4 regions of the Vibrio sp. VB16 genome follow, and region 4 is predicted to be linked to each of the others. Evidence: predicted binding sites of a transcription regulator. Region 4 holds the regulator's gene; each other region holds the start of a gene.
What was found. Region 4 encodes CRP, which controls carbon source genes, mostly activating them, when cyclic AMP is high. Its sites were predicted from a motif close to TGTGANNNNNNTCACA; they were not measured.
Positions count from the first base shown of each region.

Region 1: cdd (cytidine deaminase) is a predicted target of CRP. The motif match lies at 3,362-3,377, and genes of this name have one in related genera.
Region 2: IUZ65_RS19935 (glycogen/starch/alpha-glucan phosphorylase) is a predicted target of CRP. The motif match lies at 4,080-4,095, and genes of this name have one in related genera.
Region 3: dinG (ATP-dependent DNA helicase DinG) is a predicted target of CRP. The motif match lies at 3,139-3,154, and genes of this name have one in related genera.

Region 1 covers NZ_CP087590.1:1,695,342-1,703,556, forward strand. Annotated here, with positions in the region: gene IUZ65_RS07795 (phosphoribosylglycinamide formyltransferase) at 1-73, opposite strand, end outside; gene IUZ65_RS07800 (thiopurine S-methyltransferase) at 358-1,011, shown strand; gene purT (formate-dependent phosphoribosylglycinamide formyltransferase) at 1,071-2,246, opposite strand; gene cdd (cytidine deaminase) at 2,370-3,257, opposite strand; gene IUZ65_RS07815 (DEAD/DEAH box helicase) at 3,657-5,027, opposite strand; gene IUZ65_RS07820 (LrgB family protein) at 5,524-6,213, opposite strand; gene IUZ65_RS07825 (CidA/LrgA family protein) at 6,213-6,575, opposite strand; gene sbcB (exodeoxyribonuclease I) at 6,578-8,011, opposite strand; gene IUZ65_RS07835 (NAD(P)H-binding protein) at 8,109-8,215, opposite strand, start outside.
Region 2 covers NZ_CP087591.1:769,204-777,418, reverse strand. Annotated here, with positions in the region: gene IUZ65_RS19945 (hypothetical protein) at 147-830, opposite strand; gene malT (HTH-type transcriptional regulator MalT) at 996-3,704, opposite strand; gene IUZ65_RS19935 (glycogen/starch/alpha-glucan phosphorylase) at 4,268-6,721, shown strand; gene malQ (4-alpha-glucanotransferase) at 6,883-8,215, shown strand, end outside.
Region 3 covers NZ_CP087590.1:2,392,791-2,401,005, reverse strand. Annotated here, with positions in the region: gene priC (primosomal replication protein PriC) at 1-131, opposite strand, end outside; gene IUZ65_RS10815 (sulfite exporter TauE/SafE family protein) at 172-951, opposite strand; gene dinG (ATP-dependent DNA helicase DinG) at 997-3,069, opposite strand; gene IUZ65_RS10805 (porin) at 3,710-4,618, shown strand; gene IUZ65_RS10800 (DUF2057 family protein) at 4,778-5,446, shown strand; gene IUZ65_RS10795 (inosine/guanosine kinase) at 5,610-6,914, shown strand; gene IUZ65_RS10790 (H-NS family histone-like protein) at 6,986-7,393, opposite strand; lysine riboswitch at 7,759-7,938, shown strand; gene IUZ65_RS10785 (Na+/H+ antiporter NhaC family protein) at 8,035-8,215, shown strand, end outside.
Region 4 covers NZ_CP087590.1:3,363,996-3,372,210, forward strand. Annotated here, with positions in the region: gene IUZ65_RS15320 (aminotransferase-like domain-containing protein) at 1-157, shown strand, start outside; gene IUZ65_RS15325 (hydrolase) at 154-1,125, shown strand; gene IUZ65_RS15330 (YheU family protein) at 1,141-1,353, shown strand; gene IUZ65_RS15335 (phosphoribulokinase) at 1,453-2,322, shown strand; gene crp (cAMP-activated global transcriptional regulator CRP) at 2,569-3,201, shown strand; gene IUZ65_RS15345 (GNAT family N-acetyltransferase) at 3,280-3,744, opposite strand; gene groL (chaperonin GroEL) at 3,934-5,580, opposite strand; gene IUZ65_RS15355 (co-chaperone GroES) at 5,650-5,940, opposite strand; gene IUZ65_RS15360 (DUF3624 domain-containing protein) at 6,194-6,463, shown strand; gene IUZ65_RS15365 (alkaline phosphatase) at 6,491-7,975, opposite strand.

The DNA of each region.
Region 1 (8,215 bases), 1.7 Mb from region 4:
GTTCAACAGAGGCGAATGCAGATGCCCGGCTAAACACCAATAGGGTGAGGATGGTACGCAGCATAACGTTCATTAACGCTCCTTGAGTCGATAAACACTTAGTAAAACGGTGTACTAAAAGTCTAAGTCGTATCGTGTCCAAGGGATTAACTATTGAAGTCGATAATCTAATTGTTACTGGTAGAAATATCGGCTACAGGTAGTATCTTAGGGCATTTTTCTTAAAACCAAGTAATCTTTGCATAAATTTACAATTGGTGTGAAAGGTGTCACCTAATTAGCCGCTTTCTTTTTCTTGCAATTTGATAGTGATTTAGCGACATTAATGCGACTTATTCTTATTTATAATTAGACATCATGAAAGATAGTGAATTTTGGCACAAAAAATGGGCATCCAACCAGATTGGTTTTCATTTGGAAGATGTAAATCCTTTACTCATTCGATATTGGGATAGAACCAACCCTCGCGCTTCGGATAACGTGTTGGTTCCACTATGTGGTAAGAGTGAAGACCTAATCTGGCTTGCCGCTAAACATGACGCAGTGCAAGGCATTGAAATTAGTGATATTGCAGTGCGTTCATTTTTTTCTGAACATTTTTATACACCAACCGTTGTAAGGCTCGACTCCGCACATGAGCTTTATCAATTTGATGAGCTATCGATTTATGTCGGCGATGTTTTTACGGCGTCGGTAAGTAATGTCGATATTATATATGATCGAGCTGCATTAGTTGCGCTTCCTGAAGATATGAGAGAAGAGTACGTAAACAGGCTAAAATCACTGCTCAATAATGGAGGGCGGCTATTATTAGTGACACTCGATTATGTTCAGTCTGAAATGTCAGGCCCACCATTTAGTGTCGACGAGACGGAAATAAGACGACTGTTTAGCGATTACAAATTAACTATGCTCAATAGAGATCAAGCAGATGAAAACCACCCTAAGATATCGAAAAAGGGCTTGAGCCGATTTGCAGAGTTGGTTTGGCTGATAGAAGATGATGGATAAAGAGATAGGTTTCAATAAGGGGTGTTAAAGCCCTTATTGAATATCTTTATGCTCGCGGGTTAATAGATTACTTTCACTTTTTCCGCTGCCTTTTTAGCGTCATCAATGGCTTGTTCTAATGTCTCACGTTGAGTTAAGGCTACACCAAGTCTACGTCGGCCATTAATATTCGGTTTACCAAACAGCCTTACCTGCGTCTTTGGTGTCGCCAACGCATCGCATAGCCCTTCATAACGAAGGTTATCGGAAGTCCCTTCCCCCAGAATGACAGCAGAAGCGGATGGACCATGTTGAATGATCTTATTAATTGGCATTCCAATGAAGGCCCGAACATGTAACGCAAATTCTGAGAGCTCTTGTGAAATCATGGTGACCATACCGGTATCATGCGGGCGAGGGGATACTTCATTAAAAATAACCTTATCCCCTTTTACAAACAATTCGACACCAAATAGGCCGTACCCACCTAATGCATCGACAACCTGCTCTGAGATGTATTCAGCCGCTTTTAACGCGACCTCTGACATTGCTTGTGGTTGCCATGACTCTCTGTAGTCGCCATCCTCTTGTCGATGGCCAACTGGCTGACAAAAATGCACTCCATCAACGGCTCTAATGGTAAGGAGCGTAATTTCATAATCAAAGTCAACGAAGCCCTCAACGATAACGCGTCCAGCGCCAGTTCTGCCTCCATCTTGCGCATATTCCCATGCTTGCAAGACATCGTCTTCACTTTTAATAATGCTTTGACCTTTACCAGAAGAGCTCATTATTGGCTTTACTACGCAGGGTATGCCAACTTCCCTTACTGCGAGCTTAAAATCATCTAGTGAATCGGCGAATTTGTATGGTGAGGTTAGAATGGACAGGTCTTCAGAGGCTAAACGACGAATACCTTCACGGTTCATCGTTAGTTTGGTTGCGTTTGCTGTAGGGACAACGTTAAGCCCCTTTGTTTCGAGTTTGACCAGAGTATCCGTTGCGATGGCTTCTATCTCTGGTACAACATAATCTGGTTTTTCTAACGCGATGACAGCGCTTAGCGCGTCACCATCGAGCATATCGAACACATGACTACGATGTGCTACTTGCATCGCAGGGGCGTCTTCATATCTGTCACAAGCGATAACCTCTAAGCCAAGTCGGTGGCATTCTATCGCCACTTCTTTACCTAATTCACCTGAACCTAATAATAAAACTCGAGTCGCACCAGCGCGAGTAGCAGTACCCAGCATTCGTATATCCTTCATTATCAATTAAATTGAGCGAATCATACTGGATCTTTAAAAAACCGCAATCGTTTGCTTTGGAAAAATAGGTAAAAAAACGCCCTAAATATATTAGGGCATTAATAATGTCTATAGTGAGATATAAGCAAACGTAATGTCGGGGTTTAGGGCATCTAAGGTTGACTGAGTCCCGTCAAGATTACTTATTTTACCTGCTGACAACTCCGCCAGAGCTGCAGTATCAATCTGCTCGAATGACTTACCTGCCATAAGAATTTGAGCGAGCGCAACTTGAAGAGGAGGAAGGCTAGGGTTGAACGCTGCATTCTCTGCATAGGAACCTAAGTAAACAGAACCGTCAGCTAACCTTAGAGCAACGCCACTATGATTCTCTGAATATGGTGCATGACTGTAGTTGAGTGCCTCAACCGCCTTTAACACCAAAGGGTCGCTTTCATGGGTTTGATAAGACCTTGTTTTACCGTCCATTAAACGCGCATCTATATCTAGATCAGCAGGCCCAAATGAATCCGGGAGATATTGCTGAAGCGACATTTCGTCACGTTCAGGCAGTTGCACTTTTAGTTCGTTGGCTGTGGTTAACTCGTTCATGAACTGTCGGCAGTGACCACATGGACTATAGTTAACGGTAATATCTATGATTCCAGTTTCACCTTTCATCCAAGCATGGCTTATACCACACTGTTCGGCGTGTACGGTTTGGCTCATCTGCGCACCGATAAATTCCATGTTTGCGCCGAAGTATAGTCTTCCTGATAATCCACGAACGATAGAACCAACATAAAACTCTGAAATAGGAGCGTATGAGTAAGCGGCTGCAAATGGAAGTAAGCAAATTCGAAGCTCGTCGTCACTCAATCCAGAAAGTACTAAGAGTTCTTCAAATTGTTGCGCAGAAATGGTGGCATCGAAATTTTCTGAGTTAAATAGACTTCTTAAATAATCAGCTATTGACTTAGGTGTATCGTTTAGCGCTGCGTCTAATCGAGAGTTCATAGTTAATCCTTAATTTATTGATGTGGAATATTTTAACCAACATTAGCCTTATTGCAGTGGTATAGATCACGTTTTAAACTGCAATATGTTTGGATGTTTCATAAATAGAGTGAGGTCACATAGTTTAAACCAACATTGGACAATCAATTTGTTAGAAAATCCACTCAAATACGACGTGAAACGGTGAGTGAGCAGTGAGGTTTTGCCAAAGCAGTGTTTGAAAGAAAGGCGGATATCTATGTCAAAGTTATTGGGATTAGATTAGACGAACAGGTGTGGGTGGTTTGTTACCTAAATGCTTTATTGAGTCGCCGTGCGAATTTAAAGTCGGTTCCAAAATTAGTTTAAAAGAATTAAAAAAGGATGGGGTTACCCATCCTTTTTTTGCCTTAATTGACCCTATACTGGCTTCGTTGGTCTTCTACGCTTTGAAGGGGCTTTATTTGCCGTATTGGAAGTAGAGTTGCTGCCACTACCATCTGAACTTTTAGCACCAAAATGACGCTTATTTTTACTCGCAGGCTTGTTACCGCGAGCGTTGTCCCCTGAACGTTGTCCGTCTGCGTGGTTTTGCTTCGGAGTTCGTGGTTTTTTAGGCTTAATATGTTTTTTATTTAGGTTCGATTCTGGTAAAACATCGACGGGTATGAAGCCTTCAACATCAATGCGTGGAATAATACTTTTAATTAACTTTTCAATACCAAAAAGGTCTATCGCTTCTTCTGCCGTTACAAGTGAAATGGCTTTGCCTACCTCGCCAGCTCGGCCTGTACGACCGATTCGATGGACATAATCTTCAGAAACATTAGGTAAATCAAAATTAACGACTTGAGGAAGCTGGGGAATATCAATGCCACGGGCGGCGATGTCTGTGGCGACTAACGCTCTAACCTGACCAGATTTAAATCCTGCTAACGCTTTGGTTCTCGCCCCCTGACTCTTATTGCCATGAATTGGTGCTGATTTAATCCCCTGTTTTTCTAGGTACATAGAAAGTCGGTTGGCACCGTGTTTAGTGCGACTAAAAATAAGCACCTGCTGCCAATCATTTTCTTTGATTAACTTTACTAGTAGCGCCGACTTTTTAGATTTGTCCACGGGGTAGACAAACTGCTCGACGGATGGTGCTGCTGAGTTTTCAGGACTGACTGATACTTCTACAGGGTTATTCACTAAGCCTTTAGCTAACGCTCTTATTTCGGTAGAAAACGTGGCGGAAAACAGAAGGTTTTGACGCTTATTAGGCAGTAAATCTAGGATTTTTTTGATATCTCTGAAAAAGCCCATATCCAGCATTCGGTCTGCTTCATCAAGAACTAGCACTTCAATTTGAGTAAACTTGACCGCGTTTTGATTATATAAATCGAGTAAACGACCGGGTGTAGCAACGAGCACGTCGCTGCCTTTTCGAAGAGACTGCATTTGTGGATTTATTTTTACGCCACCAAATACGACCATTGAACTAAGCGGAAGATGTTTACTGTATTTGACTACACTTTCGTTAACCTGCGCCGCTAATTCTCGCGTTGGCGTAAGAATCAATGTTCTGACGTGGTTTCCTTTTACTCGTGGGCCTCCACTTAACCTTTCTAAAATAGGTAGGGTAAATCCTGCGGTTTTACCAGTGCCTGTTTGAGCCGCAGCCATCACATCTTTTCCCGCTAATACCGCAGGAATCGCCTGCTCTTGAATTGGGGAAGGAGTGTCGTAACCTTGTTCTTCGATTGCTTTAAGAATAGGTGCAGATAAGCCTAAAGAGGTAAAACTCATAATATGTCGGTTCTCAGTAATTAATCGGAAATCAGATAGCGGAGAAAGCATGAAAAAAGATGCACGCTAAAACAATGGCAAAATGAACCGCGCATTCTCATCTATTTACTATCTGAACACAAGCGGTGTTTACCATGCATTAAGTCTAGCGAGTATAAATGAACCGTCACGAGCTCTCATCTATTTACTATCTGAACACAAGCGGTGTTTACCATGCATTAAGTCTAGCGAGTATAAATGAACCGTCACGAGCTCTCATCTATTTACTATCTGAACACAAGCGGTGTTTACCATGCATTAAGTCTAGCGAGTATAAATGAACCGTCACGAGCTCTCATCTACTTACTATCTGAACACAAGCGGTGTTTACCATGCATTAAGTCTAGCGAGTATAAATGAACCGTCACGAGCTCTCATCTATTTACTATCTGAACACAAGCGGTGTTTATCATGCATTAAGTCTAGCGAGTATAAATGAACCGTCACGAGCTCTTATCTATTTATTGATTAAAATATTTAGCCATTCTATATAAATGTAGACAATGGGTGCGAGAATAGAAGTAATTACACCACAAAGTACCAGCGCGAGTGAACTGAAAGCGGCATCTCGTTGATCTTTTTCAATGCAAGTTGCGGTTCCTAACGCATGGGAGACTGTCCCCATGGTTAGTCCTTTTGCAATAGGGTGACTAACCCCTAATACGCTGTAAATCGGGTACGCAAATATGGAACCGAATACGCCAACTATTAATACCAATATTGCCGCGATTGCAGGCTCCCCACCTAGGTGACTGGAGACTTCCATCGCAATGGGTGTCGTAACAGATTTACCCATTATGCTTGCGACCAGAGTCATATCCGTCCCAAGTAAAACCGCAATGGTTGCCGAAGTTATCATCGATAAAGCACTACCAATGCCACAAGCGAGAAATATGATTTTCCAATGTCTTCTGATTTCTGGAAATTGTTCATATAACGGGTAGGCGAGGGCAACTACGGCGGGTTGCAGTAGGTAGGTGAATATTATGTTGTGCTGTTTATATTCCTCATATGGCATCTCTAAAATAATTAAAATGGGAATAATAATCAGTAAGCATATTAATAAGGGGTTCGCTAAGGGATGGTTAAGCTTCTTACTAATAAATCGAGCCACTAAGAATACGACGAAAGTGAGTGCAATCCAGATCATTTCTTAACCACCAAGATTTTTTCAAGCATCAGCGCAAGAAAAACGGTCATTATAGCGGTGCCACCTACTGCGCTGGCGATTATCGGAAATGCGTTATCCATTAATAGTTGATAATGGTCGATTAACCCAGCACTGATAGGAATGAAGAGCAAAATCATATATCGGATAAAAACATTAGCGCTCGGTTTTACCCATTCTGCTGGGATCAGCCCTGAAACCATTCCGGTAAAGAGCACTAGCATGCCAATTATACTTCCGGGTATAGAGATCGCTAACCAATGCTGAATCGCAGTGCCTATGGCTAGCGCTAATAAGATTAGCGCAAGTGAAACAATGTATTTAAGTATCGTTAATATCATTTTTATGAGACGAGTTGTTCAACATATTTATACACGGACTTTAGAATAGCGAGTTTTTTCTCATCGCTTTCATGTTCGTGAGCGAGGTTTTCCAGATTGAGCATATAATCCGGAAGTGATGTTTCAAAATAGTCCCGGCAGTGGCGAGTCCATCGCTGTTGTTCTTCATCACTTAACGTCTCTACATAATTGCGCGCTCTGTATTTAAACAAAAGCGGTGCGATACGTTTATCGCCAAATTGTATGTCTAGTACAGCCAAGTTTTCGGGTTTTGCTTCTAGAATGATATCCATCGCCGCTCTATCTGAAGGCGTAAAAAAACCGTCATAAAGCTGGTTATCTACATTGTCGTTATCCGCATAATCTCTATCTATCGAGTATAAATCTATCAGTTTTTCGCGAATCTCTGGATGCTGCTTTAGTCTAGCAAGGTTCTGAAGGCACTCTTCTCTGTTTATGCCGATTCGTTCTGCGTTCTCAGCTGTGAGCGTTTTGGCAGGGGCCAAAATTGGGCATTTATTTAAGTGCACCAACTTTAAAGGGATAGGCTGTTGTCCGGCTTCAAGGTCTGCTCGTTTAGTGTACATACGTTCGCGTATTTGATCTGAACTCAGCTCCAAAAGTGGCGTTGGATCCATGGCAAGGTTAATCATAATGACAGCATTCTGATTTTTTGGATGCCATGCCATTGGTACAACCCAACTGGTATTTGAGCAACCAACACCGAACATCCCGGATACATGGACAAGAGGCGTCATGTTGATGATATCCACTAACTCATTTAGCTTTCGCTTGTGGCGCATGCTAAAAAGGTAATCGAATAATTTTGGTTGGGCTGCCTTCAATTTTTTTGCAAGCTCTATTGTGGCGATGACATCTGCCATCGCATCGTGAGCATTCTCGTGCTCGATACCGTTTTCAACTGAGAGCTTTTCTAATTTGAAACTCGGGAAACCTTCATCATCGACAGGCCAGTTTATTCCTTCAGGACGAAGTGCGTAGCACGTTCTCATTACATCCAAAAGGTCCCAGCGGGAATTACCATTCTTCCAACTCCATGCGTATGGGTCAAAAAAATTACGGTATAGTGTGTAACGTGTTACTTCATCATCGAATCGAATACTGTTATAACCCAAACTGGTGGTGTTTGGGGTTGAAAGAGCGTCGTGGATTCGTCGAATAAATTCTGGTTCAGGCAAACCTTGTTGGACGGCTTTCTGTGGTGTGATGCGAGTGATAAGTGCGGCTTCTGGTGACGGTAGATAATCAACAGGTGGCTGACAATAGATGACAAGAGGCTCGCCAATAATATTGAAATCCATATCGGTACGAACGCCAGCAAATTGACTAGGCCTATCTTTTGAAGGGCTTATCCCCCAGGTTTCATAGTCGAACCAGAAGAATGTAGGCTGTTCGTTGTTTTTATAATTTGTCATAGACTCTAATTAACCGCTTTAAATCCCTTACTGGCGGCGATTATATTTCATTTTGAACAGTAATTTTTGGTTTATTTGCTCTTATTCTATCAAACGGTCAACTTGGTACTTGATATTCCATCAACATCGTATGAATTTCTTTTGAATTTAGTGTGCAGTAATTGTCCGATGGGTGGTGTGTTGGTTTAACTAACGAAAATATCA
Region 2 (8,215 bases), on a different replicon from region 4:
ATATATAAATTTGGCACGCATGATGCATTAGTGTTAATGACCCTTCTTAAAGCCGAGGGTCACCTAGCCAACTGACGTTGTTAGTGAATAACTATTGTTCACAATATCTATTTACCAATCGCAATTATTGCGGTTGGTTTTTTTTATTAGAACGCCCACCAAAATGCCTGATAAAAATGCTTCTTTGCATTTGCTTCAATGATTAACCCATTGCTAGATATCAATTTATCAAAAGGCCAAGTCATGACCTCTTGTATCGATGCCCTCAATGCCGCCATATTGCTCAAGTGACGTTTATCAGAATAAGAAATTTTAAGATCTCGATTTATGCCATGAGCCCACGTGAGTATTTTCTGACCAACAGGAAGCGTGTCTTGTACTGCAAATAAATGGTCACTTAATATGAGAGTACGACTGTCTGGATCGCAGAACATGACCTTACGTGGTTGATCAAATCCCAATAGCGCCGTTTGAAATAGGTCATTTTTCCATGTTAAAGGTGCATAATTGGATAACGCGCCATCGAAATTAATATCTGAGCGTTTTTGTATCAGAGTGGGTGTCGCATAAAAAAGTGCGTCTGGGTAGGTGAGCCACCATTCGGATAGATACTGATGATAGCTTGGAGAGGCACAAATGACAGATTTGACAGAACCAAGTCTAGAGAGTTCGTGCTGCAGTTGTATGCCTAAATCGATAGGGTTGTGTATTACGATTGACCCATCTATCAGCCGAATGACCACCATTCTGTGCAGGTGCGATAAACCAAACTTGGTGTAGTACATATTGGCATACCATAGCCTATTTGATGTCCATTCCTTTAGAATCATTTGGTTTCCGTGATAGTAAAATTAGCGTTCCCATCCGTTTTGCCATTCCCGTGAAACGGAAATCGCGTAGTATGAGACCCCCACTTTCGTGGGGATAACCAGACCAAATAGAAAAGTGACGAAACCAGCTAAAAAACGCCGCACCTAACTATGGGAACGATTCTATCAATAACCCATTAGATTGAGCAAATTTTCGGCAGTTTCTATTGCTTCTTTTCTATTGGCTATATTCAGCTTTTGATAAAGATTACGAATGTGAGTTTTGATTGTTGTCCCTGCCACATCTAACTCTTGTGCAATTTGCTCGTTACTGAAACCAGAGTAGATCAAGCCTAATACCTGCCATTCTCGGTGGGTTAATGGACTGGTTCTAACCAACTCCGGAATATTCGGATGATTAAGAAGCTTGTCGATGAACTCCTCATCAAAATGAATTGAGCGGCTGCGCTGCTTACTCGATATGTCTTTTACAAGCTGTTGTGCTCTATGTTTTTCGAGATCGCCTAACGTTGATTTACTCATCAGCTTTTGTAGCAGGTGGTCAATAGAAGCACCATCAATTAAGAAGTTACCTATCATTCCCGTCTGATTTGTCATGCTTAATGCGGCTTTAAGCATATCGCTAGCCCGTTCATCATCGTTCTGTTTTATGGCAAGGATAGCATCCACAATAAGATTTCTGTTTATATCGGTGATGAGTTCTGAAGCTTCGGCTTCATTTTGTAAAAATGTTAAGCTTATTTTTGCCTCATCATATTGACCAACATAGATCTGTGCTCTGGTAATATTTCGCCATTGCAGCTGCAAAAAGTGGTTTTTTGCTTCAACTGGTCGATTTGCTTTTATTAACCATTGCTTCGTGGATTCGACATCGTTGCGTGCTTGCCAATAAAGTATTAAGGAGAGCGATGCGTTAGCTGTCCAGTCTAGGTGATAGGTTGACTGTTCCAATAGGTGTTCTATCTGTTCGATAAACCTTGCGGCTTTATCAAGTTCACCTCGGCCAATAGCAATACGAGCCAACATAGAATAGCTGTGTAAATGTTTACTAGGATCGGCCTTTCCTAGTACATCAATCCCTTTGTAAGCACACTCTTCTGCTTCGTCTAAGCGATTCCAACACCAGAGTATTTGCGCTCTAGAACGCAGCAGAAACTCGTGGAGAGGCAGTTGTTGAAGCTTCTGCTCTTCAATGAGTTTAAAGGCATTATCTTGCATCTCAAATGCGGCTTGTACAAATCCTTGTGCGACTAATATTTCACTTTGTTGTAACAGTGCCCACAATGCTTGATGATATAATTGATGTTGACGGGCCAGTTTCTCGGTTTGTTGCATCAGAGGCAATGCGCGATCTAATTTACCCAATACATGGTTAACTTCACCAACAATGGAAGTGGCAACAATCCGGCTACGATAGATAGTTGTATCTAACTGGCTCAATGCCAATTCAGCCAGTTCAAGAGCAAGGACAGGGTCATTTTTATTAATCGCAACTTGTGCGAGTAAGGCGTTTACTTGACCTTGGTCGTTAGTGCTGAGAATTATCTTTCTACTTTTCATCTCGGAAAGAGATATGGTTAACATATCTTCTACTTTATTGTATCGGTGCTGGCTCTGAGATAGCCACGCTCGCAATAGAGATAGCTTCATATTGCTATACAAAAAGTCTTTATCTAATTGATTGATCGCATTTTCCAATACAATCAGCTCGCCATGATTAAACATCTTCCAACCAGAGTTGGTTATGATCTTAGCAATAAGAGCGTCATCTTTTGCCTTTTGAGCATGACGAAGAGCTTGATATGGAATATCTAACTTAAGCCAGGCTACCGCGGCTTTTTGGTGCAACTCAACTTCTTCATTTGCGATGCGTGCTTTTCTTTGATGCGCAAGAAACTCGCCAAAGAGGTGGTGGAATCGGTACCAATCTTGCTCACCTTCTAAGTGATAGATAAAGAGTCCAAAACGATTGAGTGATTCAATCATGCCGAGGGAATCTTCCCTATCGGTGAGGTCTGTCACCAAGGCGTCATTAAATGTCTCTAGTACTGAACATTGCATCAGAAAATACTTCGTATCTTCATCGAGTAAATCAAAGACCTCTTCAATCAAGTAGTCCCATAAATGCGCATGGTTAAATTGAGAAACAGATTCTGCTGATTGCGCAAGTGTCCGCTTATGATGCTGTGCTTGTAGCGCGATCAATTGCAGAGCCGAAGGCCAACCTTCGACGTAGGTTTGTAAGTTTGAGGCCGTAGCATCATCGATGCCTTCAGAGACGCGCTGATTAAAAAAACGTGTTGTTTCTTCGGTGTCAAAGGCGAGTAAACCATTGTCGATTTCGATCATGAGATCTCTAACCCTTAGGTTAGCCGTTCCCAAAGGTGGTGTACTCCTACTAGTGACAACAAGTGTCATGTTGTCAGGCATGTTTTTTAAGAAAAAACGCATGGCTTCGTGGATCTCATCTGAATCGACAAGATGATAATCATCCAACACCACATAGAACTCATTGAAATAATCAGAGAGTTCAACAAAAACTTCGCCAAAGAGTGAATGAAGTGAGGAGAACTGTCGCCTCTCCGCCAATGTTTGCGAACTGGGACATTTTCCCTCTGTTGCTTTGTTGATAGCCTGAATGAAATAGTTCACAAAACGAGATGGGTCGTTATCACTCTCGTCTATGCTATACCAACCTACGGCACTTTTATTTGCCAACCACTGGGCAGCCATGGTGGTTTTGCCGTATCCCGCAGGCGAACGAAAAAGTACAAGCTTATAGAAAGGCGCTTGTTGCAGTAAATCGAGTACTCGTGGTCTGACTATCGCGTTATGCAAACGACCGGGTCTAGTTAATTTTGAAGGTATCAACATATTTATATTCAATGAGTTATTTTGAACTGGGTGAGTCACCCGGCTCTTGGTATTTAGACAGTAAAAAGGGCTACTTATACGCCTATTTTTCTCGGTTAAGTTAATCCTACGTTAAGGGTCCCCCTGTCGTACATGACTATTCTCAAATATGTATGACCCAGCGCATGTAAATGATCATCTACGCCCCATAATTGAGTCATTTGTCACATAATGACTAGGATATGATGTAATTAATTATTTCATCTGTACATATTAGTACGGCTGAAACAATTCTAAGCTTTAATTATTTTGTGACCAAATCGACATATTTTAGTTACTTTTTTCGATAGGTCATTTTTAGCCGATTTATGGCTAATTGAGGTAAAGAGATGTACACGTGAGCTGAATCACTTAAGTTTATTAAATTAACCGTAGTAGTGTGATTTAGATCTTGAATTGTGTAGGAGTAGGTATCTACGCCCTAACTACTCCTCCTCCGATACCACGTTTATGGGAGGATGTTCTGCTACTTAAGTCAATGCAGGATATGCCACAGATAAATTGATAATTAATGAGATTTCGCTATGAAACCAACTCAACAAAAGAAATTTGATAAAGCCTCTTTCCAAGCTAATGTTAAGAAACATCTAAGTGCAACTTATGCGACCACAATAGAACACGCTGACTCTCGTGCTTGGTACCTAGCAATGGGACGCGCATTGGCTGAATTGACCACACTTGACCTATTAGAAACGGAAAATGACAAGGCTATTCAAAACGCGAAGAGCGTTAACTATCTTTCTCTAGAATTTTTAATCGGTCGCCTAACAGGTAATAACCTGATTAGTATGGGTTTGTACGGGCAAATTACAGACGCGATGACTGAACTTGGTCAGAACCTTTCTGACCTGCTTGAAGAAGAACGAGACCCATCACTAGGTAATGGTGGTTTGGGTCGTCTTGCTGCATGTTTCATGGATTCGTGTGCAGCTCAAGAATTTCCAACCATTGGATATGGCCTTCATTATGAATATGGTCTATTCAAACAATCTTTTGAACAAGGTCATCAAAAAGAAGCACCTGACGCATGGCGCGGTGTTGAAGGCTACCCATGGGAAGTTGCTCGTCCTGAATATGCACAGCAAATTGGTTTTTATGGCCATGTTGATTCTGAGTTTGTTAACGGTGTAGAAAAACGTCGTTGGGTACCAGGTATGCAAGTTCAAGGTATGCCTTGGGATCTTCCAATCGTCGGTTACGAAAGTAATACGGTTTATCCATTGCGCCTTTGGGAATGTCGTGCAATTGCCCCGTTCTCCCTAGAAAGTTTTAACAATGGTGATTACTTTGAAGCACAGCATGCGCTGATCGACTCGGGTAACATTACTAAAGTTCTTTATCCAAACGATAACCACGAAAAGGGTAAAACACTTCGTCTAATGCAGCAGTATTTCCACAGTGCAGCATCAATGGCAGACATTCTACGTCGTCATGACGCGGCGGGTCATAAAATAGCCGACTTACCTAAATATGAGACCATTCAGCTTAACGATACGCATCCAACGATCGCTATTCCTGAATTGATGCGTATTCTGATGGATGAGCGTGATCTTTCTTGGGATGCCGCATGGGCTATTTGTTCAAAAACGTTTGCTTATACAAACCATACGTTATTGCCAGAAGCACTGGAAACGTGGAGTGAATCACTTATTCAGCGTCTTCTTCCTCGTCATATGGAAATCATCTATCAGATTAACCACCTATTCCTAGCCGATGTACGTGCTAAGTGGCCAGGTGATGTTGAAAAACAACGTAAGCTTTCTATTATCCAAGAAGGTTTCCACCGCATGGTGCGTATGGCAAATCTATGTGTTGTTGGTTCATACGCGGTAAACGGTGTTGCGGCTCTTCACTCTGCACTGGTTAAGCGCGATCTATTCCCTGAGTTCAATGAGCTATATCCAAACAAGCTACAAAACGTAACGAACGGTGTGACTCCTCGTCGTTGGTTGAAGTTCTGTAACCCAGGCCTTTCGGACTTAATCTCTGAGAAAATTGGTACAGAGTGGCCCGCCGATCTTGACCAGTTGACACAAGTAGCAGAATTTGCGGAAGATAAAGCGTTCCAAAAACGATACATGGCTGTTAAGAAAGAAAACAAGCAGCGTTTAGCCAACTGGGTACAAGAAAACATGGGTATTGAACTTGATACCAATGCCATCTTTGATGTCCAGATTAAGCGTCTTCATGAATACAAACGTCAGCATCTAAACTTGCTGCACATTCTATCTTTGTATCATCGTTTATTGAACGATCCGACATTTGATATGGCACCACGTGTTGTATTTTTTGCAGCAAAAGCGGCGCCGGGTTACCACCTTGCTAAAGAGATTATTTACGCGACAAACAAAGTGGCAGAGAAGATCAACAATGACAAACGTGTTAATCACAAGCTCAAAGTTGTATTTATCCCAGATTACCGTGTAAGCATGGCGGAAATCATTATTCCTGCTGCTGACGTCTCCGAGCAAATCTCTACCGCAGGTAAAGAAGCGTCTGGTACAGGCAACATGAAGATGGCTCTAAACGGCGCGTTAACTATTGGTACGATGGATGGTGCAAACGTGGAGATTCGTGAAGAAGTAGGTGATGAAAATATCTACATCTTTGGCTTGGATGTTGATGGTGTGGAAGCTCTACGAGCGAGTGGCTATAACCCATTTGACTACTACAACTCAGATCCATTATTGAAAGCATCATTGGATCTACTTCTGAGCGATGAGTTCACACCAGGCCAACCCGGCAAGCTTCGTGCGACATTTGACAGCTTGTTAGATGGTGGTGACCCTTATCTATGTCTTGCTGATTTTTCCTCTTATGTGAAAGCACATGAAGATATGGACGCACAGTACCGTGACCAAGAAGGTTGGGCACGTAAAGCGATATTGAATACAGCACTGGTCGGCAAATTCAGTTCTGACCGTTCAATTCGTGACTATGTAAATAATATCTGGAAACTAGAAGCCGTTAAGCGCTAGTTATAAGATCAAAGCCAAGGTAGAGATTATCTTGGCTTTGATACCCAATCCATTAGCCGTTTTCATCTTGTTGAGTTGTTGGACAAAGACTTCTACTGGATTTGGTATCTATTGCGTACCCCTACTGAAATGAAGATGCTAATGCAGCTTCGGAGAAAATAATGAAACAACAATCAGCACTAAAACAAGTCGCTGAAATAGCTAGAATTGCAGATAGTTATGTCAGTGCATGGGGAGAAGATGCGACCGTTAAAGACGAAACCATCCGTCGACTGCTTGCGTCTCTAGGTTACGATACATCGAGTGATGAAAAGTTACTCAAATCTGCCGAAAAAAAGCATAAGAAAGATGTATTAGATTCTGTGCTTGTTGTTCGTGGTAGTGATCAACCTGTTGAAGTGAGTTTGAACTTAGGCGTCAGTGCACGCGAAAGCGAATTTAGCTGGCGTTTGGAAACAGAGCAAGGCGAAGTACTTGAAGGGTATTTACAATCTCAAATTGTTAGAGATGAACGCGCTGAAGGCGGGTCATTGGTATTTCAATTGCCGAATCTTGCTTGGGGTTATCACAAGCTGATTGTTAGCCGTAAACGCCGTAAGACACCTTATGAAATGACATTGATTGTGACCCCAACGGCTTGTTATAAACAAGAGCAGATCGAAGCGGGTAAAAAAATGTGGGGGCCGAGTGTACAACTCTATACTCTGCGTACTCAGCACAATTGGGGTATTGGTGATTTTGGGGATCTTAAACAGCTTGTCGCTGAAGTGGCGTCCCGCGGTGGTGATTTCGTTGGCTTAAACCCTATTCACTCGCTGTTTCCTGCTAATCCAGAAGGTGCTAGCCCGTACAGCCCATCTTCACGTCGTTGGTTGAACGTGCTTTACATAGACGTAAGTTCAGTCCCTGAGTTCGTATTAAGCGTTGAAGCACAGCAAAAAGTTGGCAGCACGGACTTCCAACATCGATTGCAAAGAGTTCGCGATGCTCATTGGGTTAATTATACTGAAGTTGCTGATCTAAAGATGAGTGTTTTGCCTCTTCTTTATAACGAATTTAAAACACGTCACTTAGATAAAGAAAGTGAGCGTGCAGCTGAGTTTTTGGCCTTCATTGAAGAAGGTGGAGCAAGCCTAAAACATCAAGCAGCCTTTGATGCGTTACACAGCAAGTTACACAAAGAAGATTCTTCGGTTTGGGGTTGGCCTGTTTTCCCTGAACAGTACCGTCATTTTGATAACGCCGCTGTTCAAAAGTTTATCGCGGACAATCAAGAATTAGTTCAGCTGTATTTTTATCTTCAATGGGTGGCAGATAGCCAGATCCATGAAGCGCAAGTATTGGCTGAAGAGAAAGGTATGTCCGTTGGTCTTTATCGTGATTTAGCCGTTGGTGTTGCTGATTCGGGATCTGAAACTTGGGCAGACGATGGTGTTCTCGTTCAAGGTGCAAGCATCGGTGCTCCACCAGATGTATTGGGACCGCTTGGCCAAA
Region 3 (8,215 bases), 970 kb from region 4:
AGTCGTGACCGACAGCGGAACAACTTGTCGTCAAAAAGCACCCTAGGTTGAACGCCGCGTTGGGAATCCAATTTCTTGGCTGTGTTTGCAAGATCATCTAAAACGGTTTTAATTCGATTGAATTCATTCATGTAATGCTATACCGAATCCTATAAATGGTGCTCAGTTACCTTATAAGTCGGCAAACCACGCATCATAACCAAGTTTAATGGAGAGAATACTGACAACAGTAACAAACACGGGTCGAATAAACTTCGCACCGAAGCGGATGGCGGAGTGAGCGCCCACAAAAGCACCCGCCATCAGACAGACACCCATGGTTAGGCCTAAGACCCAATTAATGTGGCCCAAGAAAGCAAAGGTGACGAGGGATGTGAAGTTACTCGTAAAGTTCATTGCTTTTGAAAGGCCAGAAGAGAGCAGTATATTCATACGATAGATCGCCATGCTGCTGACTATCCAAAATGCACCAGTTCCGGGTCCTGCAACCCCGTCATAAAACCCTAAGGTGAATCCTTGTATCCATTGGATTCGATTTAGTTTTTTACAAGGCTTTGGTAATACGTTTTCGTTCGCCTCGGGCGTTTTATGCCAAATAGTATAGATAGCGGTAGCCAAAATTATCACGGGCAATGCTTTTTCCAACCATTCAGTGCTCAACGCATCAACAACCAGCGTGCCGATTGTCGCGCCGATTAAGGTCGAATAAAAGGCGTGCTTCCATAACTCTGGAGTGAACAGTCGCTTGCGATAAAAAGTGACAGCTGCGGTTGAAGAGGCAAAGGTTGCCGCAAGTTTATTGGTCCCCAAAGCAATGTGAGGTGGTAACCCAATTGAAAGCAAGGCCGGTACGGTTAACATGCCACCGCCACCCGCTACAGCATCAATAAATCCGGCGGCAAATGCAACCAAAGCCAAAATAACCAACATGGTTGGTTCCAACATTTCCATAAATATTCCGGTACCTGACTTTAGTCAAATTGCTTTAAGCAATTTTTACTCAATAGTTCGTTTAAATGGGGGTAAGGCGTCGAGCAGTAGTTTTCCGTATCGTTTACTCACTACTCTTCGATCAAGAATGATAACTCTACCAGAATCTTGCTCTTTACGCAGTAAACGGCCAACGGATTGAATGAGTTTTTTGCTCGCTTCAGGTACAGAGATCTGCATAAAAGGATTACCACCTCGACTTTCAATATATTCCGAATGGGCTTGCTCCACTGGCGAGGTTGGAACCGCGAAGGGAATTTTGGTAATAATAAGGTTCTCAAGCAGGTTACCAGGCAAATCGAGACCTTCTGAAAAACTGCTTGTACCAAATAACACACTTGTTTTGCCGCACTGTATCAATGTTTTATGCCTATTTAGAATCTCTGTTCTTGATGACTGTCCCTGAACTTGCAGCGTCCAGCCCTTCTTTTTAAATTGAGCAGAAACAATTTCGGTAACCTGTTTCATCTGCCAGTACGAAGCAAATAGAATTAGGTTCGCTTTGTCTTCTATTATTAAGCTCGGCAGAAGTTCCGCTACGTAGTCGGTAAACTCTGGCGCCTGCGGTTCATATTTCATCGCGGGTATAAGTAGCTCAGCATTATCTTGATAATTAAACGGCGAAGCCAAAGCCAAAAACTGCACTCCATCTTCTTTCTTTGCGCTTACCCCCGCTTGACGACAGAAAAAATCAAAAGAGTTCAGCGCACGGATTGTGGCCGAAGTCAGCACTGCGCCGACACATCGACTCCATATTTGTTGATCTAATTGCCAGCCGACTTCCAACGGTGAAACGTTTACAATGAAGTCTCCCTCTCTATCTGGGCTTAGCTCTAGCCATTTAACTAATGGGGCGCCCTTTTCTTTTTTAGGTTCGGCCATTAAATGCCAGACCTTAGCCAAGTTTTCTAATCGTTGACTATAAAAGCCGATTTCCGCTAGTGTCGGTTCTGCAATTTTATTAGAAAGCTCACCGTCTTTAAGCCTTTCGGCTATAAGGTCGGCTATTTTTCCAAGGGCCAGGCTGGCCTTACCCGACAAAAGTTTCAGTTCCTTGGATTGCAGTTCTAACCATTGAGGTAAGTCGCCGTGTTCAAATCGATAGGCTTTGTCTTCGAATTGAGTCGCATCAAACTGTTTACTTAATTGTGTTAAAGCTGGCACTAGTTCTTGCACTGAGTCTTGTAATTCATTACGAAAGCGATTGACGCGCTTTTCATCGGCCAAGCTGGTAAATTTGCTCGAAGACTGATTCAGTTTTTCTAACCAAATGGCCGCACCTTTCAAACTGGCGGCGGCAGACGAATGGTCTCTCGCCACTTTCGGTAGGTGGTGGGCTTCATCGAAGATATAAATAGTATTGTCAGGTTCCGAAAGAATAACGCCGCCTCCAAGCTCGATATCCGCCATGACCAAACTATGGTTAGCGATAATAACGTCATTCTTGTCAAGTTCAGCGCGCGCTTTTTGAAATGGACATCCTCTATGGACAGGTAAGCCGTTATTGCAGCTATGCTTATCGCTGACAATGGTCAGCCAAAGTTCATCCTTAATCGGCTTTGGCCACGCATCTCTATCACCGTCCCACTTACCTTCCATCAGCGCATGATGCATGGTTTCTAGCAATTCAATGTCTTTTTTCTTTGGTTTGATTTCAAAAATAGCCAGTTGTCCGCCATCTGCGCCGCACGCTGTGGCCAGTTTTTCTGCACAACAATAACGCTGTCTGCCTTTTGCGAGGATAAATGAGAACTCTAAATTGGTAATGCGTCTAAAAAGAGGTAAGTCTTTGTCTAAAAGTTGTTCTTGCAGCGCCACAGTTGCAGTAGAGATAACTATCTTTCGATTGTTTAACACTGCGCATGGGATCGCTGCCATCAAATAGGCGAGGGACTTGCCTATTCCCGTTCCCGCTTCCGCCACTATTATACGATTTTTTTTATGGTAGTCCCCTGACAACGTTTTCGCTATTTCTGCAACCAAATAGTTTTGTGCTCGTCTAGGGACGAAATCATCTAATTGGTGTTGTAGGTTTTGATAGCTATCGCGAATCGATTTTTGGACTTTAGGATTATGCATAACACGGCCAACTTTTGAGAATGGCGCAGTCTAGCACAGCAAAGTCCTGCGCTCTATTGCTCGAGAATATGTGAGTACTATCACGAAGCATATTAATGTGACGTTATTATTACCCATTTCATTTAGATAAGAATTTATTTTTATTGGCTATTTATCGTGTTTATCAGGAGATTTGAATCACAAATTTAGTTCTTTTATAACTAAAACTGGATCAAGCTCACAAAAAAAAACTGAACCTTCTTGGATGCTACGTTAGGAGAACATGATGTAATATAAATATCTTTTTACTGCTATTTAATAGGCATTTAATGCTGCTAATGACCTATTATTTAATTGTAATCGATATTATTAACCATATCCATCCTATCGGAATAGGTTTGATTTTAGCGCGAATGGTGGAGTAAATAATTACTTTACCAAATGAAATTAATCCTAACCTATTGTTTTATAATAATTTATGTATTTTTATTTTTATTTTTTTAGGTGTTTGACATAAGGCGATTTCTTTTGCAATCTAGGTTCGAAATTTAGTGGTGATGACGGATAGCCAATTTGGTAAAACGTTGTCACCAATAAAATAAAAAAAAGGAAACCAAAAAAGGATTTCCTAAATTTTCTTAAGAAAAGGCAGTGGTTTACTATGAAAAAGACTCTATTAGCATTATCAGTACTTCTTGCGTCAACGGCAGCTAACGCAAGCATCGAAGTTTACAACAAAGACGGCGCTACAGTTAACATCGGCGGCGACCTAGAAGTTGTTTATGTTAAAGGTACTGACGACGGTTCTCATGTTGAGCAGCAAATCCAAGATGCTGACATCAAATTTGATGTTCGCTACGCAGTAAGTGATGAGCTTTCTGTTGGTGGTTACTGGGAATTCCAAGGTGACACTGACAATACTACTCAGGGCGGTAGCTCAGCTATGGGTGATGTTTACTTTGCATTCTACACTGCATCTGCTGGTTCTTTCAAAGTTGGTGACCTATGTAGCATCGGTGATGATCTAGGTCTTGGTAATGACTTCCAGTTCGGTGTTACTTCTACAGTTGACCAAGCTGACGTTTGTGGCGACGAAACTGTACGTTGGGATTACTCTAGCGACATGTTCTACGTATCAGCTGCATACCGTGATGACCAACGTTCTGATGACACAAAACCTGATCTTGCAGACATTAAAGCTGGACTTACAATGGCTGGCTTTAACCTAATGGGTTACTACGGTACTTCAAACAAAGCTGAACAAGATACTTTTGCTTTAGAAGCTAGCTACGCATTCTCTGCTGCTAACATCGGTCTTGGCTACTACGACGTAGAAGATTCAGGCAGCGTAATCGCACTAACAGGTGACTACACTATCGAGAAAGTAACACTTTCTGCAGGTGTTGATTTAGTTGACCCTGAAGCAGCTGGTTCTGACGACGTTACTAACTACTTCGTTAACGCAGGTTACGCAATTGCTCCAGCTACAACGCTTTACGCTGAAATTGGCGGCAACGACGTAGACGATAGCGAAGTTGGCTATGCTGTAGGCGCTAAAGTAGAATTCTAATCTGAAACTCTAGTTTCAAATAGAATCCAAAAAAACCACCCGTAGGGTGGTTTTTTTATTGCGTGAATAAATACCGTCTATGGGCTTGGCTCTACTACTTAGAATCGGTATCATGAAGCGGAATGACAATTTTAGTGTTTGAATAAATTAAGGAATAATATGAAACGCATATTCTATGTGCTAATTGGTTTAGTGCTATCAGGTGCAGTATCGTCAGCTGAGTTGATTCCAGGTAAAAATATACGGGTTTTGGTAATAAATGAACAAGAACCTGAATCTTGGAGTGGCCCCTACGAGTTAAAGGATGGGTTTACTCAGGTGGTAGTAAAAGTATCTGCGCGGCTCGGAAAAGGTTCAAGTAAGAAAGTGTTTGACTCTGCCCCATTCATAATGATGTTTGAAACCAATGGACAAGACTTAGAAATTATTGCACCTCAAATGAACAATTATGAGTGGGCAACTCGACATTTTGAAGGCGTACCAAAAATGAGATTGGTCGATTCGAATGGGGATGTAGAATATACCTACCAGAAACTCGAAGGCAAAGATGGCTTTATGCCGTACCAAGATGTTGATGAACTTGTTGTAGAGCACAACGAGAACAACGCCATCTTCTTCGGTAGCGAGGCTGAAATTACCGCGAAAGCGGAATTAGCAGCAGTTGCAGCAACAACCGCTGCGGCAGGAAGTTCTGTTGGGAATGAGAGCGCTGCAAAAGGAAGTTTATCTGGCAGCAGTGTTAACCTCGATCAACTAAAAGCTTGGTATCTAAAAGCCTCTAAAGCCGAGCGTAAAGAATTCCGTAGATGGATGATTGACCAAGAATAATCCTCCATTTATACCAAACCGTCAATAATTTGTTATTGGCGGTTTTTTATTGTCTGAATATTATTCCTAATACGGAAACGTTTGCTTTTTACCGTCATATTGCTGTTATAAATAACAAAGGCTAGAATTGGACATACGCCCTTACTAGCAGCAGAACCTTTCTATGAAATTTCCCGGTCAACGCAAATCTAAACACTACTTTCCCGTTAATGCGCGCGATCCTTTAGTGACTCAAGTACAAACTAATAAAAGGATGACAAGAACGCATATCATTGGGATTGATCAAACATTAGTGGATATCGAAGCTCGAGTGCCCGATCATTTCATCGAAAAATATGGTCTCAGTAAAGGTCATTCGCTGGTTATTGATGACGAAACAGCGGAGGCACTTTATCAGCAACTAAAACGCGATGAACTGATAAGCAATGAGTTTGCGGGTGGAACGATAGGAAATACGCTACATAATTATTCCGTTCTTGCTGATGACAAATCGACCCTGTTGGGTGTGATGAGCAAAGACATTGAAATCGGCAGCTATGGGTATCGCTATTTGTGTAATACCTCTAGCCGTATGGATCTTAACTACCTTCAATCAGTCACTGGCGCGATTGGACGCTGTTTTGCGTTGATATCGGACAACGGTGAACGAACCTTCGCTATAAGTGAAGGACAGATGAATCAGCTGCGTCCAGATAGTATCCCTGAATCGATTTTTGAAAATGCTTCTGCTTTGGTGTTAACGGCGTATTTGGTCCGTTGTAAAGAAGGCGACCCGATGCCGGATGCAACAATGCGAGCGATAGAGTACGCCAAAAAATATCATGTCCCTGTGGTGCTTACGCTTGGTACAAAGTTTGTTATTCAAGATGACCCACTGTTTTGGCAACAGTTTTTAAACGACCATGTGTCAGTTGTTGCGATGAACGAAGACGAAGCCGAGGCGCTCACCGGTAATGCAGACCCTCTGTTAGCAGCAGACAAGGCGTTGGATTGGGTTGACTTAGTATTGTGTACCGCGGGCCCTGTAGGGCTGTTTATGGCTGGTTATACCGAAGAGAGTGCCAAAAGACCAACCACGTTGCCACTGTTGCCTGGCGCTATCGCGGAGTTCAATGAATTCGAGTTTAGTCGACCAACCATCAAGGATGCGTGTGAGTCACCAATCAAGGTTTATTCGCATATTGCGCCTTATATGGGAGGACCTGAAAAAATTAAAAATACCAATGGAGCAGGGGATGCGGCACTTTCTGCGTTGTTGCATGATATGGCTGCAAATAGATATCACAAAGAAAATGTGCCAAATTCAAGTAAGCATCAATACCCTTATTTAACGTATTCCTCGTTCTCTCAAGTGTGTAAATATTCAAACAGAGCGAGCTATGAAGTATTAGTACAACATTCCCCCCGATTATCAAGAGGATTACCTGAGCGCGAAGATAGTTTAGAGGAAGCGTATTGGGAGAGATAATAGTTGTTGTATTAATAGGATGATAAAAAAAGAGCTCCCTAGGGAGCTCTTAATAATTTAATTCATTTACTTTAGATAAGGAAATCATCTAAAGGTTTACCAGCATCAAGCTGCGATTGGATAGTAGATGGTGTTCTACCTTGACCTGTCCAAGTTTTTTCTTCGCCATTTGTATCAACATATTTATATTTAGCTGGGCGAGGTTCGCGCTTCTTGCGAGTTTTTGTTTTGGTTTCGCCAGATAATGCAGAAATTAAATCTTCAACATCAATGCCATCTTTTGCAATCATCTGGGCATATTCAGCTAGCTTAGCTTCTCTTTCTGCTAATGCTGCTTTTTCTTCGTCTGCTGCTGAACGACGTTCTTCAACAACGACGGTAAGTTTTTCTAGGGCTTCTTCTAATTGCTCAAAAGTTAATTCGCGAGCAAAGGCACGCAGACTACGAATATTGAGCAGCGTTTTTGTAAGTTCTGACATGTTTACTTCCATTTGATTATTATTAAACATCATAATAATAACAGCCAAATTAAATAATACCAAATTATTTAGAATTAAATTATATATATCGTACTATTCTCGCGACAGAATAATATAAATTTTTGTAAATTGACCTCATATTTCCAATTCTGCGAACTGATATTTTGACATTCCTCTGACATTATTACGTAACCATTTAAAAAATAGTGTATATCAGCCATATTGAATTCTATGGACATATCTATCGAACGAAATGCATTGTGATGGCTTTTTATGTTGCAAAAGATGGTCAAATCCGTACAATTGCGCGCACCTTATTCAGTTTCTAGGTTTATATAAGAATTTTTCCTTATATCCTAGCTGTTTACTGAGGTAGAGGAGCAATAACTATCAGTACATTCTATTGGGGTGATGCCAATGAATAGTCTAGAAAGGAGTTATTGCCGAAGTGAGTGCGTTTATCAAGCCGCTTGCTGGGGTCGTATTTAATAATTACGACACTGCCATAGTGTATTTTTTATTAACTATGGAGCGCTACTGTGGGTTGGAAAACTGTTGGTTTTCTTTCACTTATCATTAACATATCCACATTTTACATGTTAATTCTGCAGTAGATCTCTAACCAATCGGTTTTGTAGATCATGAATTTAGTAGACTTTGCTTCGTCACCCTTATCGTTATTACCACCTTTAATGGCTTTAGGCCTTGCTGTCGTTACCCGCCGTGTATTAGTTTCCTTGGGTATTGGTATAGTATTAGGCGCCTTACTCCTTGCGGACTATTCCATATCAAACTCCTTTAGCTATATAGGCACTACGGTCA
Region 4 (8,215 bases):
AAAGTCAGCGGAACTATTTACGCCTCCAGCCGCCAACGTGCCTCCTGCCGTACGACTTGCATTAAGTTCACCAATCGATCAAGCTCAGGTAGAAGTCGGGCTAATTAAATTGAAGGCCTTATTAGAGAGCACCCCAATCAGTGATTTTACTTTATGACCGAGTTTAACGCAGCAAGAGGGTTAACCAATCCTCACCTACAGACTGTTATTCCTAGAATGATTCGGAAACAACCGCTTTTTTCTGCTAAATGGCAGACATTAGAAACACCAGACGGTGACTTCCTTGATCTTGCTTGGAGTGAAGATTGGACCAGTCCAACGGCAAAAGAGAAGCCTATTTTTGTCCTTTTCCATGGCTTAGAAGGCAGCTTCGAGAGTCCATACGCCAATGGCTTGATGCATGCTTTTTCTCAGCAGGGTTGGCTATCTGTCATGATGCATTTTCGAGGCTGTAGCGGCAGACCCAATCGGCTAGCGAGAGCCTATCACTCAGGTGAAATCGAGGACCCTCGTTTCTTTTTAGAGCATATACAAAACAGGTTTCCAGATCAGCCGAAGGTCGCCATTGGTATATCGCTTGGCGGAAACATGCTGGTTAATTATTTGGCTAAATACAATGACGATCCTATAGTAGAAGCGGCCACCGTCGTCTCTGCACCTCTTGACTTAGCAGCATGTTCATCAAGAATTGAACAAGGGTTTTCCAAGATTTATCGGAACTATCTTTTAACCTCTCTAAAGAAAAATGCGCTACAGAAACAGAATCAACTAGTGTCGGAACTTGGCGTTTCAACGCAGGATCTAAAGGCCTTAAAAACGCTTTATGGCTTCGATGATATGATCACGGCACCGTTACATGGGTTTAAAAATGCTAACGATTATTATCAACAATGTTCTGGCATCCATGTTATTAATAAGGTCAACATCCCTTTGCAGGTCATTCATGCCGAAGACGACCCATTTATGACTCAAGCGGTAATACCAAACTTTCCATTAAACAAAAATATACACTATCGCCTTTTTAAACAAGGTGGTCATGTGGGCTTTTTATCCGGAACCTTGACTAAACCCGTTTTTTGGTTGGAACAAGCAATACCCAAATATTACCAACACATCGCATCATGAATAAAAGTAGGCTTTATGATCATTCCATGGCAAGAAATAGATAGCGAGACGCTTGAAAATCTAATCAAAGAGTTTGTATTAAGAGAAGGGACAGATTACGGCCAAAGCGAAACGACCTTAGACGATAAAGTCAGTCAGGTACGAACCCAGCTTAAGACAGGAGAAGCGGTGATTGTTTTTTCTGAGCTTCACGAAACCGTCGATATAAAACTCAAGCGCGAGTTCTGATAACAAAAAGTAAAGCGTTTATTCTTTTTATAGAATCTCATACACTAATTTCATATCTTCATTATCATCATTATCATCAATGTAGCGACAAGGAATCTCATGTCAGCAAAACATCCGATTATCGCAGTTACAGGTTCATCTGGCGCAGGAACAACGACGACATCTGAAGCATTCAGAAAAATGTTTAGTATGATGGACGTGAAAGCCGCGTGGGTGGAAGGTGACAGTTTTCACCGATTTACTCGCCCGGAAATGGACATTGAAATTCGAAAAGCAAAAGAACAAGGCAAACACATTAGTTACTTTGGTGCAGAGGCCAATAACTTCCCTGCCCTTGAACAGTTTTTTAGAAAGTATGGCGATGAAGGTCAAGGTCAGGTAAGACGATACTTACATTCCTTTGATGAGGCCGTGCCTTATAATCAGATGCCCGGCACATTCACTCCCTGGCAAGACCTAGCAGAAGATAGCGATGTTCTTTTTTATGAAGGCTTGCATGGTGCTGTTGTCGATGGTGATATAAATGTTTCACAACATGTTGACTTGCTAATCGGCATGGTCCCCATTGTGAACCTTGAGTGGATCCAAAAATTTGTACGAGATACGCGAGATAGAGGCCATTCACGAGAAGCCGTGACCGACTCCATCGTTCGTTCTATGGATGATTATCTTAACTACATTACCCCTCAGTTTTCTCGAACGCACATAAACTTCCAACGGGTTCCGACTGTTGATACTTCAAACCCACTGAATGCGAAAGCGATACCCAGTTTGGACGAGAGCTTCGTCGTGATTCGATTACGTGGAATGAAGAATGTAGACTTTCCTTATCTTTTAGCCATGATTGATGGCTCTTTTGTTTCTCGCCATAACACTCTGGTGGTTCCAGGAGGAAAAATGAGTTTTGCTATGGAATTAATAATCAGACCGGTTCTACAACAATTAATAGAAACTGGGAAAATCGGCTAAAAATTAAGCCTGAATGCAGTTTAGTTCTGATACCGTGATGATGTGCACAGTTTTGCTTAGAGAAACGGGAAATCAGGGCGATCAAAATCAAGAAATTGACTGCAAAAAAGGATACTATTCTTAACCTATATACATGTGTAGCTTGCAGCTATGAATTTAAAATCTTATGCTAACGTCACCAATAATACGGGGACACAGCAAAGGAAAGCTGCTGGCACAGGCCCTACAGATAATAGTGAGATAATTATGGTTCTTGGTAAACCTCAAACCGATCCAACGTTAGAGTGGTTTCTTTCGCATTGTCATATTCATAAATATCCTTCCAAAAGTACGCTTATCCACGCTGGAGAAAAAGCGGAAACTCTGTATTACATTGTGAAAGGCTCTGTAGCTGTGCTTATCAAGGATGAAGAAGGTAAAGAGATGATTCTTTCTTACCTTAACCAAGGAGACTTCATCGGTGAGCTAGGTCTATTCGAAGAAGATCAAGAGCGTACTGCATGGGTTCGTGCTAAATCACCATGTGAAGTAGCTGAAATTTCGTTTAAGAAATTCCGCCAGCTTATTCAAGTTAATCCTGACATTTTAATGCGTCTTTCAGCTCAAATGGCAAGCCGTCTACAAACGACTAGTCAAAAAGTTGGTGACTTAGCATTCTTAGATGTGACGGGACGTATTGCTCAAACACTTCTGAACTTAGCAAAACAACCAGATGCGATGACTCATCCAGACGGCATGCAAATTAAGATCACTCGTCAAGAGATTGGTCAGATTGTAGGTTGTTCACGTGAAACTGTTGGTCGTATTCTTAAGATGCTTGAAGAACAGAATTTAATTTCTGCTCACGGTAAAACTATCGTCGTTTACGGTACACGTTAATACCGTCACAAACAGCATTGATTAAAAAGCAGCGTTTACGCTGCTTTTTTTATGCCATAAGAAAAGATACGCATTGGTTTATAGTTGCAGTTCCATTCTATAATTAATGAGTGTTTGCCCTCTGAGATCCACTTGTCGCTCTTCTGCTACCTTAAAACCATAGTGTTCAAAAAAAGGTTTCGCAGTAATACTGACATGCGAATAAAGTCGACGAATTTTGCTTTTATTACCTTGCTGGAAAATTTGTTGCATTAAAGCACCCGCAATCCCCATACTTTGATGATTGTGATCGACATAAAAATGGCCAATCAATCCATCAGATTGGAGATCGGCATAACCCACTATCCTGTTATCAATTTCGGCGACAAAAGGCACAAGTTTATCCAGAAGTGCCTGCCAACTATCAAGCGTAATTTCATCTGATGCCCAAGCTTCTATTTGCCTTTCAGAGTAGTCCTTTCTATTTACACTACGCACAGTATCAAAAAACAACGTTCTCAACGTACAGGCGTCCTCTGGGGTATATGGTCGTATTCGGATAATACTTTGCACTTCGTCACTTCTCTTCTAATTTATAATTAATATTAAGCCTAACCAGTAATTAAACCATTTTCTACACGCACAAAAAAACCGAAGCGATAAAACTTCGGTTTTTACTATAACAAGGTTTAGGGTTCTCTAAACTGTGTGACTTGAGAGCAAGACATTCAGTGACGAGAAGCCAAATCCTTCTTACATCATGCCTGGCATGCCACCCATACCACCCATGCCGCCCATATCAGGCATTCCACCTGAATCTTTAGCTGGCATATCGGTAATCATCGCTTCTGTTGTGATCATAAGACCAGCAACCGATGCGGCAAACTGTAGCGCGCTACGAGTTACTTTAGTTGGGTCTAGGATACCCATTGCAATCATATCACCGTATTCGCCTGTCGCCGCGTTGTAGCCGTAGCTACCTTCACCAGCTTTAACGTTGTTAGCAACAACAGAATCTTCGTCGCCCGCATTTTCAACGATTTGACGCAACGGCGCTTCCATAGCACGAAGTGCAACGCGAATACCTACGTTTTGCTCTTCGTTAGCACCTTCAAGGCCAACGACTTTCGATGCTGCACGAATAAGTGCAACACCACCACCAGCAACAACGCCTTCTTCAACGGCTGCGCGAGTAGCGTGAAGTGCATCTTCTACGCGATCTTTTTTCTCTTTCATTTCAACTTCAGTTGCTGCACCGACTTTGATTACTGCAACACCGCCCGCGAGTTTCGCGACACGTTCTTGTAGCTTCTCTTTGTCGTAGTCTGACGTTGCTTCTTCGATTTGTTGACGAATTTGAGATACACGCCCTTGAATCATTGCTTCTTGACCAAGGCCGTCAATGATCGTTGTGTTCTCTTTAGTGATAATAACGCGCTTAGCTTGACCAAGGTCTTCTAGCGTTGCTTTCTCAAGTTCTAAACCAATTTCTTCAGAGATAACCGTACCAGAAGTAAGTACTGCGATATCTTGAAGCATTGATTTACGGCGATCACCAAAACCAGGTGCTTTAACGGCCGCTGCTTTCACGATACCACGCATGTTGTTTACAACGAGTGTTGCTAATGCTTCACCCTCTACATCTTCTGCAATGATAAGCAGTGGACGAGATGCTTTTGCAACGGCTTCTAATATTGTAAGTAGTTCACGAATATTAGACACTTTCTTGTCGATAAGAAGAATGAATGGGTTTTCTAGTTCAACCGAACCCGCTTCTTGGTTTGTGATGAAATATGGCGATAGATAACCGCGATCAAATTGCATGCCTTCTACAACATCTAGCTCATCTTGAAGCGCTTGACCTTCTTCAACGGTAATAACACCGTCACGGCCAACTTTTTCCATTGCTTCTGCAATGATGTTACCAACAGTATCATCTGCGTTTGCAGAGATAGTAGCAACCTGTGCGATAGCCTTAGAGTCCGCACAAGGAACAGATAGCCCTTTCAACTCTTCTACCGCTGCGATAACCGCTTTGTCGATACCGCGCTTAAGGTCCATTGGGTTCATACCCGCAGCAACGGCCTTAAGACCTTCAGTAATGATAGATTGTGCAAGTACTGTCGCCGTTGTTGTACCGTCACCAGCAGCATCATTTGCTTGAGATGCTACTTCTTTAACCATTTGTGCGCCCATGTTTTGGAACTTGTCTTCAAGTTCAATCTCACGCGCTACAGATACACCATCTTTAGTAATCGTTGGTGCACCAAAAGATTTGTCGAGTACCACGTTACGACCTTTTGGTCCTAGTGTTACTTTTACCGCATCAGCCAGAACGTTAACACCTTCTAGCATCTTGATTCGTGCTTCGTTACCAAATTTTACGTCTTTAGCAGCCATCTTTAATATCCTTTCCTAAATTCTATTTCTAATTGCTTGTCGTTTAAGAGTGAATTACTCAACGCTTGCTTATTCAACAATAGCCATGATGTCATTTTCAGACATGATCAACACTTCTTTACCGTCAATTTTCTCAGTTTTAGTGCCGTAGCCTTCTGCGAAAATGATAGTATCACCAACTTTAACGTCCAAAGGCTGAACAGTACCGTTTTCTAAAATACGGCCATTGCCTACCGCTAGAACTGTGCCGCGAGTAGATTTCTCCGCAGCAGAACCTGTTAGAACAATGCCACCTGCAGATTTTGATTCAACTTCTTTGCGTTCAACGATAACACGGTCGTGTAAAGGACGAATATTCATTGGGTCGTCTCTCCTGATTGTTGTTTCCATTAATGTAATTTAGTACTGAATTATCAGCGCGTGAAAGTTAAGTGGGGGACAAGAGGCAAAATCCCAAGGGGAAAACCAATTTTTTTACGATAGAAGTCATTTTTTTTTAGCCTAAACCGAGTTTTTTAGACAAAAGTCCGTTTTTATATGACTCGACGTACTAATTGCACTGCACCTCAGACTAGGTCAGAATCGAACTAAGTGTCTAACTGGTACAAAAATCATGGCTTGTAAAGATTGTGACGATAATTGGTTTTGGAAAAAAATAGGTCGTTGCAAACGATGTATGGACCAACTAACCGTGCTTTCTGTTCTTTGTTGGGTCGTTTGGTGGTTTGGTTACAAAGATGACTTTAAAAGTGTCGAATCCATTGCATTAATATTTTCTGGTTTTGCCTTTAATATTCTTCTTTTTTTGCACCTCTGGTTTAAATTTGTGATATTCCCAATGCAAAAAAGAAATCATCGCGAAGGTAAAAAAAACCGCCCGTAGGCGGCTTAAAATCGGCTGATACTCTTTCTATTTAGAAAGAGTTAATGCTTCATTCATAACATGATAAAGATAGTTCTGCTCAACCACTCCTTGGAACAAGTAAGCCTGAGGACCTCGAGCAAATACAGCTACATCTTCCCCTGAGTGTGTTTCTGAACTTAAACGAACGAGTGACTGTTGTTTATAATCTAACGCCATTACTTGCGACTCTGTTAAGTCAGAACGCTCTCCTTTAACGGCTCCGGGACCATTTCCATAGGTGAGTGTGGTGTACTTTTTACCAAACTCATCTTGGCTAAACTTGCCCTTTGATTTAGATAGACCCAAAATATTGTTACCCCGAGCAGAGTATCCATTCATGACAAGTGTATGCGCGTGGTCCGCAGTAACAATGACTAAGGTGTCGTCTAAGTTCGTTTTTTCCAACGCGGCTTTGATTGCCTCATCATAAGCAATCGTATCTTCTAGCGCACGTTTTGCATTACCATCATGGTGAGCATGATCTATACGTCCAGCTTCAACCATCAATACATAACCTTCTTTGTTCTTAGACAGTATATCAATCGCTTTAGAGGTCATTTCTGCAAGAGAAGGTTCATCATGACGGCGATCCGCTTCATATTTCATGTGACTGCTTTCAAACAAACCAAATGCGCGAGTTGTATTTGCATCAAGCTTGTCGAAACCCGTTTGATCATAGACATATTGACCTTCAGGATGTTTGGCCTGCCATTCTTCTACAAGGTTGCGACCATCTTTGCGCTTTCCGTTCTTACCTTCTGAATCCGTCACGCCCACTGGTAAAAACTCACGACGACCGCCACCAAAAGCGACCTGAATACCATCACCTTTATCAAAGTTCACAAACTGAGTGGCAATATCGACACAACCTTGGTTTTTAGCAATATTAGGGACATCATGCTCCCAATTACGATCGGCGCTATGCGCATACGTTACCGCTGGTGTCGCGTGAGTAAGCCGTGCTGTACTTACAACACCAACCGACATACCTCGTTCAGCTGCCAGTTCCCAAGCGGTTGTCGTCTCATTACCTAACGCCGTGCTACAAAAGCCTCGCTGTACACTGTCATTGACCGAAATGGTACCCGCTTTGGTCTTAACACCTGCGACCATCGCGGACGCTGTACCTGCCGAATCAGGAACCTGCATATCTGTATTGTATGTTTTAACCAACGCCGCATGAGGTAAACTTTCCATCGCCAAGCTATATTCTTCCCCTAAAAAACCGCGACGTTGACCTTCAAAGATACGGGCTGCCGTAATAGTACCAACGCTCATGCCATCACCAATGAATAAGATGACATTTTTTGCTGGCTTGTCGATTGGCATCGTAGTTTTCGCTTTGGCGATAGCGGCTTGTGCGTCGGTGTACCACACATCGTTTTGTTGTGGAACTTCAACCGCTGTTGAGATGCTTGAAGCATTGCTGCTACAACCCATTAGACCTACTAGTAAACCGCTGATAGTGAGTGTTAATTGACGTCCTTTCACAAGGTTTCTCCGATTTAGAATTAAATGATTTATTGCATACATGAATAACAGCTAAATAGGCTAACGAACGATATGTGACAGGAGATAACACTCAAGTGAAGGTTTTTTGAAGGTTTTGTTAAATTAGAATGATATAACATAACAAAAACAATACGTTATATTATGCCAACCTAAGTAATTTAGTGCATAGTTTTACCAATTTTACTCACTAGTTGCCCATAAAAAGAAAAAGCCCCTAAT